One region of the Sulfuriferula thiophila genome, then DNA from elsewhere that is predicted to be linked to it. Evidence: riboswitches for the same ligand, from Rfam matches in the RefSeq annotation. Region 1 holds a riboswitch; the other holds the start of a gene.
The links. A riboswitch is a leader RNA that binds a small molecule or an ion and turns the genes downstream of it on or off. The one in region 1 is predicted to bind cyclic di-GMP.
Positions count from the first base shown of each region.

Region 2: linked by a shared signal. The riboswitch ahead of EJE49_RS01550 (DUF1631 domain-containing protein) and the one ahead of EJE49_RS13085 (chemotaxis protein CheW) in region 1 are both predicted to bind cyclic di-GMP.

Region 1 covers NZ_BHGL01000046.1:278,196-286,261, reverse strand. The annotation lists partial or broken gene EJE49_RS13105 (YbhB/YbcL family Raf kinase inhibitor-like protein) at 1-484, shown strand, start outside; gene EJE49_RS13100 (protein phosphatase CheZ) at 830-1,681, shown strand; gene EJE49_RS13095 (chemotaxis protein CheA) at 1,681-3,468, shown strand; gene EJE49_RS14300 (methyl-accepting chemotaxis protein) at 3,663-5,384, opposite strand; gene EJE49_RS13085 (chemotaxis protein CheW) at 5,418-5,900, opposite strand; cyclic di-GMP riboswitch class I at 6,174-6,260, opposite strand; tRNA gene EJE49_RS13080 (tRNA-Asn) at 6,430-6,505, opposite strand; gene pgl (6-phosphogluconolactonase) at 6,628-7,326, shown strand; gene EJE49_RS13070 (DUF4139 domain-containing protein) at 7,319-8,066, shown strand, end outside.
Region 2 covers NZ_BHGL01000003.1:88,955-97,020, forward strand. The annotation lists gene alaS (alanine--tRNA ligase) at 1-259, shown strand, start outside; gene EJE49_RS01545 (cyclic-di-GMP receptor FimW-related protein) at 331-2,001, shown strand; gene EJE49_RS01550 (DUF1631 domain-containing protein) at 2,016-4,331, opposite strand; cyclic di-GMP riboswitch class I at 4,413-4,497, opposite strand; tRNA gene EJE49_RS01555 (tRNA-Gly) at 4,581-4,654, opposite strand; gene EJE49_RS01560 (CHASE domain-containing protein) at 4,788-7,454, opposite strand; gene EJE49_RS01565 (calcium-translocating P-type ATPase, PMCA-type) at 7,675-8,066, shown strand, end outside.

The sequences.
Region 1 (8,066 bases):
CTTTGTTATGTCGCTGACTATCACTTCTGAAGTTTTTCTACCCAATAGTATGATTCCGGCACGTTATACCTGCGATGCTCAGAATGTATCGCCGCCACTTTCCTGGTCAGAGCTGCCTGAGGGTACACAAAGTCTGGCGTTGATTGTGGACGATCCGGATGCACCCGATCCAGCTGCACCACAGAGAACCTGGGTGCATTGAGTGTTATACAATATTCCCGTAGGCACTAAACGCCTGGCTGAGGGGCTTTCTGTGAACGACCTGCCGCCGGGTACATTGCAGGGCTTGAATGACTGGCAACGCACTGGCTATAGTGGGCCGTGTCCTCCAATCGGCATTCATCGCTATTTCCATAAAATTTTTGCGTTAGATCTACTGCTGCCAGATTTGAAAAACCCCACCAAAACGATGCTGGAACATGCTATGGAAAGCCATGTGCTTGGTCATGCGGCTCTGATCGGGCTATATCAGCGCAGGCACTAGGCGCCAGGCGGGCGTGTAATGAACTTCGTTTCCTGTTTAAATATATGGGTTCTGCATATGAATGTATTACTTTGCTTTTAGCTTGTCAGTACAATCTGGTAGGATAGTTAGGCAAAATATTTCATTTATGATTATAAATTTATAACTAAAAATGTATGAATTGTTGCGGCAAATCATTGCAGATGTCACACTGAAACACCTTCTCGTATAAATGGCGATAAAAATAAAGCCTCGCGGGAAAAACATTACAGCGCCTAGCTTTTATGACACAAAACTAAATTTCAATACCTGTTACCACCACCATCCCAGGTGAAGCATTCGAAAAATTATGGAGAAGCATGGATTATGAGCAACGCCGATGACGATTTGGAAGCATTGTTTGATGAAGTATCTGCGCAAGCCACGCAGCCAGTCACAGTTGTTGAAACAGTATCTTCTGCAGGAAAAACTACCGACGCTGATGACGATCTTGAAGCATTGTTTGATGCGGTTTCTGCGCAATCTGGCGATATGGTCACACAACCGGGCGCTACGACTGGGGCAGTGCTCGCTTCTGAAATGACGGATGTACCCCATGAAAATCAGGCGGATAAGCCGATGTTTGACCGGCTGGGGGGTATAGTCAGGCAGTTGCATAACTCATTGAATGAATTGGGTTATGATCGTTCTCTTGCGGCTGTTGCGGAAGAGATTACGGATTCAAAAAGTCGACTTGAATATGTGGCTACGCTCACTGAGCAGGCAGCGAATAAAGTGCTGAATGCAATTGATGAGGGTATGCCAAAGCAGGATGAGCTTTTTAAAAATGCTCAAGCGTTAGAAGCCAATTGGGAACAGTTGTTCGCTGGCAAGCTGAGCATAGAAGAATTCAAAGCGTTAGCAGGAAATTCCAAGGCATTTGCTGCCAAGGTCGCTACGGCGACAGAAGCTGAAAAAGCACGCTTGATGGATATCATGATGGCGCAGGATTTCCAGGATATTACCGGCCAGATTATTAAGAAAGTGGTTGCGATTTCCCAGCGGCTGGAGATCGAGCTTGCCCAGTTGCTGCGTGACAACGCACCAGCTGAATTCAAGGAAAAAGAGAAGGAAAAAGAGAAAGAAAAACCCGTTGATTTAATGGCAGGTCCATCTGGCCCGGCAACTGCAATGGCGCAAGATGATGTGGACGACTTACTGGCAGATCTGGGGTTCTAATGGACGATATGCTTAAAGATTTTGTTGTCGAGGCATTGGATCTCGCAACAAATGTGGAGTCGCTCTTGCTGGTTCTGGAGCGAAATCCTGAAGATATGGATACCCTGAATGGCGTATTCAGGTCATTTCACACGATTAAGGGCGGGGCTGGTTTCATGGGCTTGCCCGCGATGGTATCTGCCTGTCACTTAACAGAAAATCTGTTCGACGCATTAAGAACCAGCCAGATTCCAGTGACACCATTGGCGATAGAGGCGGCGCTGCAGGCAAGTGGATTTGTGGAAGACCAGCTTAGTCAGCTTGCCAATGGCGCTGCGCCTGACAGTTTGGCTGCAATGCCTACTTCTCTGGAAAAAATTCTGACTGACGCAATAGAAGGGAAGTCTGCATCAGGTGAAGCTCCTCCTGTTGCCGCCCCTGCTGCTAATACGGATGCTGTTTCCGACGGTGTTGATTGGGATGCGTTATATCGTGCAGTCGTCCCGGAAGGCACTATTGCGGCGAGTACTGTGGCCGATGCGTCGACTGCTCCGGTGGAAACTGCCGCCCAGAAATCCTGGGATGGTGTGGATAGGCGGGGTGAAGGTAATAAAGAAGCGAAAGTTACCGCACCTGTTAAAGAAGACAGTATCCGGGTTGATGCGGTTAAGCTTGATGCGTTACTTGAAGTGGCTGGAGAGTCAATGCAGGCGGCTAATCAGGCTAGCGTATTGCTGGAAAAGCTACAGCAATTCAAGTTCGAGGAAGCTGCTTCAGGTTTGATGGAAAAACTGGCAGAAACGCTGGGCCGTGCCTCACGCTATTCGGCTGAGTTGCAGCGCGCGACTTTGGCGACGCGGATGCAGCCAGTTGGTCGACTGTTCCAGAAATTTCCGCGCCTCGTGCGTGAACTCGCCAAAGATCTTGGCAAAGAAGTCGATTTGAATATTGAGGGTGCGGATACTGAAGTCGATAGGGTGGTTGTCGATAGTCTCTATGATCCTTTGGTGCATATGCTGCGCAACTCATTGGATCATGGTATCGAGATGCCTGCGGAGCGTGTCGCAGCAGGGAAATCAGCTAAATCGGTTATTTCCCTGAAAGCCTGGCAAGAGGCCAATAGCGTCATCATTGAACTGACGGATGATGGTAAGGGCATGAACCCGCAAGTGTTGCGCGACAAAGCGATTGCCAAGGGGCTTATTCATGAGTCTGCTGCCCAGACAGATGAAGCTGCGTTTCAACTGGTGTTTTTGCCTGGCTTTTCCACCAAGGAAGTTGCATCTAGCGTTTCCGGCCGTGGTGTCGGCATGGACGTTGTCAAAACGGCAGTCGAAAAACATCGCGGATCGATTTATATCGATTCAGCATTAGGTCGGGGCACACGCTTCTCGATTCGCCTGCCTATCGAGCTGTCCATTGTGCCAACCATGCTGGTAAGCACTGCGGATGCCGTACTGGGTATGCCTATGGGAGTCGTACAGCGGGTGGTTGAACTGCCTGAGAACCTTATGTCTGTGGCGGGCTCACCAGTATTCCATGATCAAGGATTGCCGTTACCCGTGCTATCCCTGGCCAGTGTGCTGGGATATACCCCGGCTGATGAGCGTGTCGGGGTGGTTATTGCTGCACCGCAGCCCTATATACTGGCTGTAGCAGCGGTGGACGGAACGGCAGATCTGGTGATTAAGCCGATGACTGCGCTATCGGTTGAGGGCATTACTGGAACGGCTCACTCTGCTGAGGGCAAGCTGGTACTGATAGTCGGCCTTACTTTCCTTCTGGAAGGATGCCGCCATCCTGGGTGATGTTGCAGAGCTATGCGGCATCCAGACTGAACGAGATTGACGAATTTATGCAGCAGCGTTTGATGATGGTGCATTTGCTATTTAATCGGGAGCCTGGTTTCATCAGAGGCTAGGAAGTGAGGGTTTGTTAACCATGGATATGCACTAAGGCGCATATCCATTTTTATATAACTATCAGAGTAGCGAGCGAATGATTAAAACTCTTCCCAGTCCGCATCATTTGAGACCTTGGTTGCCAGTTTCCTGTGTGAATTTGGCAATGGGGTATTGGCAACTTTAAAAACGGGTTTTGCAGGCCCTTGGTTTGAAAAAGTTTTCATGGGACTATGTGCATGCTGTGGATGCCGGCGCACCTCATCGATTTGAAACTTGTTGACCAACTTTTCCAGATGCCCGGCTTGATCCTGCATTGATTTAGCGGCAGCGGCAGCTTCTTCCACCAAGGCGGCATTTTGCTGGGTAGATTCGTCCATCTGGGTAATGGCGCGATTGATCTCATCAATACCTTGACTTTGCTCACGGCTAGCTGCGCTGATCTCGGTCATGATGTCGGTCACTCTCTGCACGCTGGAAACAACCTCTGTCATGGTGGTGCCGGCTTGACCGGCTTGTTTGTTGCCGATCTCAATTTTTTCAACAGAATCATCAATTAATAATTTAATTTCTTTGGCCGCTGCGGCGCTACGCTGGGCAAGGCTGCGTACCTCTGTCGCGACGACAGCAAAGCCACGGCCTTGTTCGCCTGCTCGCGCTGCCTCGACAGCAGCGTTCAATGCCAGAATATTGGTCTGGAAGGCAATGCCCTCGATGACACCGATAATGTCGACAATTTTACGGGCAGATGCGTTGATAGTGCCCATGGTAGTAACGACTTGTGAAACAACATCACCACCCTTTACCGCGACTTCCGAAGCAGACACGGCTAATTGATTGGCCTGGCGTGCATTGTCGGCATTCTGCCGGACTGTAGAAGTAAGCTCTTCCATTGCAGAGGCGGTTTCTTCCAGCGAGCCGGCTTGTGCTTCGGTGCGATTGGACAAATCCAGATTCCCTGTTGCGATTTGGCCTGAAGCTGAGGATATGGTCTCAGTGCCGACACGGACTTCACCCACGATGTGCGATAAATTAGTGTTCATCTCTTGCAGCGCAGTTAACAAGGTGCCTATTTCATCGTGCTGCGTTACCCTAACGCTAGCCCGCAGATCACCATCTGCAACACGTCGTGCGAGTTCAACCGCCTGATTGAGGGGGATGGTAATGCTACGAATAATCATCAAGCCCATAGTAATCGCGAATACACTGGCGAGCACAATGATAGTAATCATGATGTAAGTCATTCGCGTGCTGCTTGACTCCACCATTGCGTTATCCAGAACGACGCGCTGTGCAAGAAACTCAGCCAATAGCCGCGAGTCTTCCTGCCCTTTGGTATAAACCGAGGTGACATCTTTCTCCATCATGGTTGCAGCTTGTTCCCATTGATTGGCATTAATGGCCGCAGATACCTGATTGATGCTGTCGATTGCAAAATGGTGGGTATCTGTTTCCCAGGTATCCATCAGTTTCTTTTCTTCGGCATCCCGAGGCTGATAGCGCTTTAGGATTTCCTGCAGCTTCTTTTGGGCGATGGCTATTTTTTCCAGATGTCTGGAAATAGGGTGGTCATGGAGTTTTGCTGTGGCCAGATTGGGGTCGTGTTGCAAGGCCAGCAACAATTGACTGCGCTGTTCTTCCATGCGGTATTTGAGCCTTACCACATCAGCTTCAGCGGCTTTATCTTTAATGCTAAGGTTTTTGATCTGTCTGACATTGTCAGCCGATGTGTAAATCCCCATGCCGCCAATGATAATAAGCAATAAGGTCAGCAATGAAAAGGTAATGATCAAACGTGATTTAATACTAATGCTGGTAAACATGAAGCGTTATCCTTATTTAGGGGTATGAGGTTATCAGGCAGCGATCTTGTCCAATATTCCAATTTCATTACTGGACATCAATTTATCAATATCCACCAAAATCAGCATGCGCTGATCTACCGTTCCTAACCCTATGAGATAGCCGGTATCCAGAACGCTGGTCAGGGCAGGGGCGGGTTTGATTTGTTCCGGATTGAGCGTGATAACGTCTGACACGCTATCAACCACCATGCCAACAACGCGGCCGCTAATATTTAAAATAATTACAACGGTTAAATTGTCGTAATTGGCTGCACCCAAATTGAATTTAATGCGCATATCCACGATGGGCACAATCAGGCCACGCAGATTGATGACACCTTTAATAAACTCAGGTGCATTTGCAATGCGTGTCGGGCTCTCATAGCCGCGAATTTCTTGCACTTTCAGAATGTCGATACCATATTCTTCGGCACCCAATGTAAACGCAAGGAACTCATATCCAGTTGAGTCTGCTGTATCCGTATTTATTTGCATAATTATCCCTTTAACCCGTGATGTTTTTGCCAGTGCATATGGAATTGATTCCGCAGCGGTGGTGTTGTGTTTCAATGGGTAACCCCGCAAGCCGCGAAAGTCCCGTTTCATGTAAACCGAATTTAATTGTTTAGCATTGCATCCCTTAAAATTTGCTGACTGAATACAGCAAGCTTGTATCTCAGTTGAGAAACAAGAATTTTGTTAAGCCGTCGGGATAGAGAACAACAGGGAGAGAGGTGAAGTGCAAGCGGGATATCCAATGGATATCAATCCGGCTGTCTCGCTATCCTGGGGGTTCACCCGTTAGACCGAAAACTTTGCGTCCCTAGCTTTCGCGCAGGTTTGCCTTTATCAGAATATTAAAATATCACAGTATACTTACATTATTCTTACACAGTTGCAGCGTGGGCATAAAATAAATGGAATTTACTGCGAGTTGAAATCTGAAAGTGAATAGCGTTTAAAATTATGAGATGAAAAGCGTTAAATGAAAACGGCCACTATTTCTAGTGGCCGTTCATAGTTCTGGCTCCCCGACCTGGACTCGAACCAGGGACCTGCGGATTAACAGTCCGTCGCTCTACCGACTGAGCTATCAGGGAATTGTGTTGCGAGCTGTGTTTCGCAACGAGGTGAGATTATGCCAAGAATCGGCCTTGCGGTCAAGATTGAATAGGTAAAAAATGTTAATCTGTTTGTGTGGGGATATGTGGTGGAGGCGAGTGTGAATAATAAGTGTGCGGGATCAACACGTTGGCTTGTTACTGAAAAAGTGGTTGATGATGCCCTGCGTTTGGTTATGTCGGCTGCAGAGCAGTCATTGCGTGATCGAGGTGCATTTCATCTGGTGTTGGCAGGTGGTAATACGCCGCGCGTGCTGTATGAGCAGATCGCGTTGCAGCAATCGGATTGGTCTGGCTGGCATATCTGGTTTGGCGATGAGCGTTGTTTGCCGTTGGATGATGGGGAGCGTAATAGTCAGATGGCGAACACGGTATGGTTGCACGACAGTCTGATTCCGACTGGTCAGATTCATGTGATGCATGCGGAACTGGGAGCGGTTGCGGCAGTTGCGGATTATGAAATGCAGTTACGCGATGTCGGAGAATTTGACCTGGTGTTGCTGGGCTTGGGTGAAGATGGTCATACGGCAAGTCTGTTCCCGGGGCAGATTGATGTGCATGCTGTCGCTGATGTGGTTGCGGTGAGCAACGCGCCTAAGCCACCTGCAGACAGGGTGAGTTTAAGTGTGCGCAGGTTGAACAATGCGCGGCGTGTGCTGTTTCTGGTAACCGGTGCAGGAAAACACAATGCAGTTGCTGCCTGGCGGCGTGGGGAGGCGATTCCTGCGGCGGCGATATGCCCGACGGCAGGTGTGGATGTTTTAGTGGAGCCAGTATGTCTGGAGGGGCGCTATGAATAAGAAATGGTTAGGCTTGAGCCTTATGATGTGGGGTGTGGCCGTACAGGCGGCGATGCCGGAGGAGAAAATGACTACTCAGGCCGATCAGCGTGAGTTGGCGCTGACGATATACAACGATGATCTGGCGCTGGTTAAGGATCAGCGCAAGGTGACGCTGGCGGCTGATTTGAATCGCCTGGCCTGGCGCGATGTATCAGCAAGAATCCGGCCTGAAACTGCGCTGTTGCGTAATCTGAATGAGGCGAGTGGTATGCGCCTGCTGGAGCAGAATTTCGATTTTGATGTGCTGACGCCACAGAAGTTATTAGAGAAAAATGTGGGTAATGTCGTTACGGTGATTAAAACCAATCCTGCAACGGGTGCTGAGGTGCGTGAGACTGCCACGGTGCTGGCGGCAAATGCCGGGGTGGTATTGAAATTTGCTGATCGGATTGAAACCGGAGTGCCGGGGAGGCTGGCGTTTGCCAGTGTGCCGGATAACCTGCGTGACCGGCCTACGCTCGTGATGGCGTTTGCCAATGCCAGGGCGGGTGTATCCAGTCTGGAGCTGTCCTATCTGACCGGGGGCTTGTCGTGGCGTGCCGATTATGTCGCTGAGCTATCGGCTAACGAAGACAGGATGGATGTTAACGCCTGGGTGACCTTAACCAATCAGAGTGGAGTTAGTTATCCCAATGCAAAATTGCAGTTTGTAGCTGGAGATGTCAATCGGGTAAGCGACAGTTTACGTCCGGAAATGG
Region 2 (8,066 bases), on a different contig from region 1:
TCGACTTAAAGATAAATTAGCCCCATGCGCCATCGTACTGGCCAGCATACAAGGTGAAAAGGTCAGCCTGATCGCAGGTGTGTCGGCAGATCAAACCCAACGTATCAAAGCCGGCGAATTAGTTAACTTTGTCGCCCTGCAAGTAGGGGGCAAAGGTGGCGGGCGTGCCGACATGGCACAGGCAGGCGGAGTTAGTCCTACACAACTACCATCCGCACTCACTTCTGTGGCACAATGGGTACAACAACACATGAAATAACAACAAGATAAAACGCGCGTTGAGGTTAATCACACTTTCCACGCGCGTTCATTAAGGAGCAAACGTGCATCATGTTAAATATATTGTCTTTTCTGGACAAAGATAAAGCACCATCCGACCCGCTCGCCAATCGCAAATCCGTGATGCACTGGCTGGATGAACTGCCCCGCAGCGACACGTTTGCAGCACATGAACAAATCCTGAGCGCGCTAATGCGCTTACGTAGCAAAAACCCCCAGTACGACACCACCAGACTGGAAGTCATCATGACTCTGGACGAGCATGCACGTCCATTGCTTGCGATTCTGCGTGATCAATATTTGCGCAATACCCGCATGTCCACAACGATGGAAACCAAGCTATGGCAAGCCATTTCTTCGTTCTATAACGAAATCAGCCTGGCTTACTACAGTTTTATCACTGTCAATATCGCCGAGCACACTCAAGGTCAATTAGCAGCCTTACTGCCGCAAATTACTTTGCGTGCTTTATATGATCTGGGGAATATATTCAAATGGCGCTTTTTTCATTACGACCAGACCGATGAAAAACTCTGGCGCATGTTGCACAAACTCTATCAAATAGCTGAAACTCAGGGATTTGCAAATCGCGTCATGCCGATCTATGGCGACACAGAATCACGCTGCACCGATCTGTATGTGCGCGCTCTGCTGCTGACGCAACTGCACCCCAGCGCATTACCCGCAAAACAGATTGAAATGGCAGATAGCTGGCTGCTCAAATGGGCTCGTCTCATCCAGCTCGAAAAATCGCCTAAAGTAGGCCAGCACCATTTTTGCGTTGACCTGACAAAACCAAGCGGCGCAACCGCCGTAACTGAACAGAATTATTCAGACACGTATTTATGCTGGGATGCATCAACCTTATTGGGCCAATTAAACCGGACACGCGAAGAGTTGCTTGCCAACCGCACCCCATCTCCACTCGGCCCCGATATACGCTTGCCCGAGTACCTGAAGATGCTCGATTATGTTGAACGGCAGTGGGATCCGGCCAATCTTGGCAAATTGCGCAAGAGTCCGCGCATCGCCAGCAAAAAGATACTTTTGGTTGTGCACGGCTTTAACGCGATATGCAGCGCTGTCAAAAATTGTGAAAAAGACAGCGAACAAATCATAGAATATGATGCCGATATCAAATACGCTGAAATGGTTGATATCCAGCTTTATGGCTTTGTTACCGAGGCGACGCGCACACGGCAGCATCAGTCCACGGCGAAACCCAGCCATACTGAAATCACCTATGAAAGCTGGGGCATGGACGATGAAAGCGCTGAAGGATATTACGCACACCCGCCCTCAGACAATAATGACTGGTTACGTCTTAGCCGATTAGTAGGCGTAAGATCCGAAACTGATAAGCATTGGCAAGTAGCCGCAGTCCGGCGCCTGTTTCGAGCTCCCAGCACAGGCACCCATGTCGGCATGGAAATCCTGGGCAAGCATCCTATGCTGCTCATGCTCCATGAACTCCACCCTAATGTCACCCTGGCTGAAACCGAACATACTATTAACGCCGAATTACCTATTGCGGTACTGATAACCAGCGCTATCGAAAATGGGCGCTGCACCCTGGTAATTGACAGTGCAGCCTACGCAGGGAACAAGCTGTTCAAAGTCACGATAGGACAGCAGCACAGCATCGTAAAACTAGGCCGCGTGCTGGAAAAAGGAGATGCATGGCTGCACGTGCAAGCTGCCATCACACACGAAACGCGCTAAGCAAGCACTGATTGCTAACGTCCTTGTAATTTACCAATCAAACGTTCAACAGCACGCTCAGTTAGCGAACTGGTTTTTATCATGCGCGCCTCACCGTCACGCAGACGCGCAGCCAGTCTTGGCAAAGTGATGGTAATCGCATCCAGCCCCTGATTATTTGTAAACAGATATATCCCGCGCAAGGAACTAACCCAGGACAGGCGCGCAGTACGCTTACTGCCATCCTTGTTCACAAATTCCAGCCACATGCCTTTCTTCAAGTCACGCGCCTGCTCGGTGTATTCATCTTCTTCAACCGCGTCGACCGGATCAGCCGGAAAATCAAAATGCTCGGAAACCGCATCGACTGACTCAATCACAGGCAGCGGAGGCATTTCCACGTTAGACTGCTCCGCCATCGCAACACGCATGCCCTCATCTGCTTCCGGTGCGATATTCCTGGCCTGCAGCCCGGCCTTAACCGCGACAGCATGGCAAGCAACCAATCCGGCAAATATCGCATCATGCCGTGAAGACTCTACCTGTATCAGGTTCATACCATCGCGCAACTGCTTCAACAATTCCGGCAGCATGGCGACCAAAGCCAGCCTGTCCTCAGTATTAAGCTTGGGTGTCACGCTCCACAATAAATCCTGCATGGTTTTCAGACTGGCTTGCCAAGCCGGACTTTGCCCACCTTCGTGAGTATAGACATGCTGCAGCACTTGCTGCCATATCGTGCGCACAAACTCGGCAATCGAATCGGGCACCACCTGCGCATCAACTGCACGATTTACTTCATCCTGCACGACAACTTGAGCGACCTGTGCGCGCTCAGATGTCTCGATTATCTGTGCAGATTCATCCACTGCCGTTTGCACATCGCCTTCGTGGCTGTCGATAAAAAACTGCAAATTATTTAATAGTGTTTCAAAAATCTCAGCATCATCAGCATAATCATTCAGCACTGACTGTACGATTTCATCGATCTTGGCATACAACGCTGTATTGTATGCACCGACATCCGTCCATCCCACCGACACACTGGCAATCTCATCCAGTAAACGGCGAGCGGGATGCGACTTCTTGGAAAAGAATTGCCGATCGAGCATAGCCACTTTTAATACTGGAATTTGCAAGCGGCCGATAAGCGCTTTCAACGCAGCCGGGATGTTTTCATCGTCCAATACATAATCAAACAGCATAGCGACTATGTCGATGGTAAAGCTATCCACGTGATTATCGACTTGCACCAGACCTGCATCACGAATATCACGCAACACATTCGTGGTACCGGCCTGAATTAATGCAGGATCAAACGAAGTTGTCGCCACATTAGCAGCGAACTGCCCGCGTTGTAACAGGGTAAGCGCAGCTATCTGCGCAGCACTGATCGACTGCTGACCTGCCTGTAATGTGCCGGACTGCACAGCGCCCTGGCCTGACACCGGTATCGGCGCCCAATACCCAGACCCAGCCCCAGATTGCGGCATTTGCCGACTTAATAACTGTTGCAGCAAGGCGAACACGTCCATATCCGCTGATTCAGCAGATAGCGCATCTGCCGCACCGGTATTAGCCTGGGGCGCAACCGATGCAGAGTTGATTTTAGTTGTGCTGCGCTGGCGTTCACGCGTCCCGGTCATGCCGACTTTGATTGAAGGCAAAACCCCCTTCTCTACCAGATATTGATTTATACCCTGATAGATCCCCGGCAATACCGGGGCAATATGCGCATCAAAATGCTGCAGCAATATCAGCCGCACTTTGGGCTCGACTTCCAAGGCGCTACATGCTGCTAAAAATGACTCGCACAGAATTTTAGGTGCAAATGGATTGATGTCAGTTCTGACTTGAGACTGATGCAACAATGCGGCAACACGCTGCTCAAGTGCCGCCAGCTCCTCTACGGAATTAACCTGCATGCGCGCAGCAGATTTACTGACCACCAGCGTTTCTTCAAATGCCTGCTCGTCGACCAGCGACAAGCTCATATCGAATGCGCTACTTAGCCCGCTGGGCTCCGCAGCAACACCGCCACGCACCAGCGCATCAAAACTGCTAACAAACTGTTTACGCAACGCGGCAGTCAGTGACTCATTACGGTTACGTAACAAGCCTTGTGCAAGATAATAGAGGTTTCTGTTTTCCAGTATGGGAGAACGATCGGCGAGATTCAATAAATCATCTTCAATCTGGTCACGCTTATCGTTCCAGACACGATCAATTTCATTGATCATGCGGTCGCGACACTCATTGAGCAAAATGAGAACTTCCGCGGGGCTCAAGATATTCCGGGTTTTATCAAACTGCGATAGGCTGACAACATTACGTTGGCTATTTTCTATCATGTTGATCTCCTCACCTATTTACATACAGGCGACATTTGCCGAGTTACTTATTCGGCATTATTAACATGGGAATGGGCCCCATTTGGCAATCCCGCTATCATTGTGTCACCACTTTAGACCGGAAATTTTGCGTCGCCACCTTTCGATGGGTTTGCCTTTTTCAAATGCATAGATCCATTCCACAGAGGAACAGTCAACGCGAAATTTTATTCTAGTCCAAAATACTGATTTTGTATGTTTTTTTTCATCTGGAGCGGGTGATGGGGATCGAACCCACGTCTAGAGCTTGGGAAGCTTTCGTTCTACCATTGAACTACACCCGCAGGATGGTCAATTTTACGATGGTTCACACGATTACTCAACAGCTAAGTAGCCCGAGCAGACAAATGCATGCGTGAACATTACTTACTAACCTGAACGAATAGCCATCAATAACTGCCGCATGAAATGGACTGGTTACAACGGCAGTTCAAAATAGAAACATGTCCCCTGTCCCGCTACAGATTCGAAGCCGATCACACCGCCCATGCGCTCGATCAATTCTTTGCTGATCGCCAACCCAAGCCCAGTACCACCTTTTTGCCGGGTATCGGATGAATCTGCCTGCGAAAATTTCTGGAAAACACGCTCTCTGAATTCAGCCGGAACGCCAGCACCATGATCAATGACTTCTACCCGCACGATGTTATCGATACGACGTACCGCGATTTCCACTCGACCTCCTTGCGGAGAGAATTTGGCTGCATTGGACAGGAAATTATTCAACACCTGGATTATCCGGCCACTATCGACTCGTACAGTTACATCTTCTCGGACAATGAGCTGAAATTCGACATTATATTGTTCGCCATAGGCACGTATTGATTCCAGGGCTTGCTCCAGCAGGGGCATTAATGGCTGATCCTGTAGATCCAGTGTCATTTTTCCAGCTACCAGTTTATCCATGTCCAACAGATCGTTGATCAATGAGGACAGGCGCAGGCTGTTTTTGTGGGCCATTGCAATCATCTGTTTGGCCTGGTCTGGCATTTCGCCCAATGCACCGCCGGCAAGTAGACCGAGTGCGCCATTAATGGAGGTGAGCGGCGTACGCAGTTCATGACTGACCGTGGAGACAAATTCTCTTTTCATCTGCTCAACACGTTTGCGCTCAGTGATGTCGCGCACCAGACCGATGAAGAGGGGTTGGGAATTATGAATGCTGCTGGAGACAGCCAGATCCATAGGGAAGGTGCTGCCATCCTTGCGGCGGCCGACAACTTCGCGACCTATACCGATGATACCGGCGATGCCGCTCTTACCGGAGTTTTGCAGATAGGCATCATGCTCGTTGTGATAAGGTTCCGGCATCAGCATCACGACATTCTGGCCGATAACTTCACTGGCCTGATAGCCGAAGATCGTCTCAGCAGCGCGATTGAAAGATTGCACTATGCCGTAGGCATCTATGGTAAAAATACCGTCCACAACGTTATCGAGAATGATGCGTAAATCATTGGTACGCTCATCGACCACTTGCCTGGCTTTACTGGTATGGCCGGTAATCAGCAGCAATAAAGCCCCCAGCATACCCGTGAACAACAGGCCACCCGCCAGTGTTGCCCACGCCTGCCATGCGCGATGTGTAACTAAGTAGTGCGGCAAAGGCAGGAATTCAATACGCCAATTGCGCCCACCGATCGTGATTATTCTCTTTTCCGCCAGATCACTGCCAGCCAAGCCACTGCTCCAGCTGTTTGACTGGTACAGCACCTGCTCGGTAACAGGCGCAGCTTCATCTATCACCCGCAACGCGATATCCTGACTGTGCAGATCCCGGGCAACAGCACCCAGAATATCTCCTACGCGCAACACCGCGGCGACATAACCTCGAATACGGTGGTTGCGTTGTTCTGCACTGCCCAATTCATCGATACGATCATACACAGGTATAAGCAGCAGGAAACCAAATCGGTCGCCAGTCTCCTGCACCAGTTTAACGCGTCCAGTAGCAACAGCTTGTCCGGCATCCCGAGCCTCGAGCAAAGCTTTAAGTATGGCAGGACTGGAAGCCAGGTTAAAGCCTAGTGCATTTTCATTACCGTTGTAAGGCTCGACAAAACCTACTGGAATGTATTCATCGGCTGGTTGAGCGGCAATCAACATCCCACCCGGATTACGTTCGGTAATCCGAAAATCCGCATAACCTTCAGCGCGCACGCCTTGCTCGTAACGAACACGGTCCGTCGCCTTGATGACCGGCAACCACTCCAGAGCCTTAATGCCAGAATCTTCGTTTATCACCTCGGAGACAAATGTTTTGAATTGGGCGCGACTGACATCACCAGAGGCAACGAAATAATGTTCTATGGATTCCGTAATTGCTGAATAAACCCGTAAATCAGCTTGCAAGGTATCAACTGCCTTACGTGTGTAATTACTGAAATCGGCATGCTGCTGTTGCGTTTCCCATTTACTGGCATGCACAAACAGAATAATCACTACCGTCAGTGTCAGCAACAGCGGTAACGCCACCGAAGCCACGCGCTGTTGCCACAGCAATCTGGGGCGTGCCAGCGCAATAAACGCCAGCGGCGTCGCGATGAATACGCCTATCACGTCACCAACCCACCATGTCCACCAGTTAAACAGAAAAGCATCTGCGGTTATCGCCCCGGCGACAAACAGGGTGGTCGTGCCAACCACCGAATTCAGCAGACAACTGACAGGCCCGCCCAGCATAAACAATCTGAAAATGTCGCGCTCGTTGGCAAGATCACATGGAAAGCCCACGAAGCGGCGTATCAGCGCAGCGCCAAGCAGACCTTGCAAAGTCGCACCGATGCCAATACACAGTGCCACCAATCCGGTCGTGCTGAATACACTATCAAACTGGGGGGCCATAGAGAGATTAAGCGCAAAGGAGCCGAGCAACACCCCCAACCAGACGCGATTACCATAGAGCAGCAAAGCTGCCAGTGCGAAACCTGCAGGAGGAAAGATCGCAGTCGCGTATCCGGGGGGAATAGCCAGCAACAAACCTAAGCGACCCGCTGCAAAATACAGGAACGCCAGCAAGGCTATCGCAGCTAGCCGCCGAGCCAGTGGGGCGAATGAGTCTAAGTGACCGTTTTCTGGTGTCATTATTGAGTCCACTGTTTTATCACCAGCAATGTATGCGTTATCACGGCATCAGTCATGTGGCAGATACCCAGTATGGTCTACTCGCTTACTGCAAGTTCATTCTATGTGGAGCCGATTTACCCGTCAACCTTCAGACAGGTTCTTGATTCCGTGTGCAGTACGCGCAACGTTTGGCTCTGATTTCATTATGGTTATGGCAATGTATTGCAGTATCATCAAAATGTTGGACACTTCTGGCCATTCGCCCATTATGGAAAAAACGCCGCAGACTGAACAACCCAATCTACACCTGCACTGGCATGAGATATCGGGAGCAGAAACCATGCATGCCCTCAAGGCTGATGCTCAATCAGGACTAGCCTCTGACGAAGCCTCCGCACGCCTGATACAGCATGGCCCCAATCTGCTGGCAGAAAAACCGAAACGCAGCCTGCAGCGTCTGCTGCTTGAGCAGTTTTCGGACTTCATGATTCTGGTACTCATCGGAGCGGCCATTATTTCTGGCATGGTCGGCGATGTGCAGGACAGTATCGTCATTGTCATCATCGTGCTGACAAATGCAATCATCGGTTTCGTTCAGGAATTTCGCGCAGAACGCGCTATGGCCGCCTT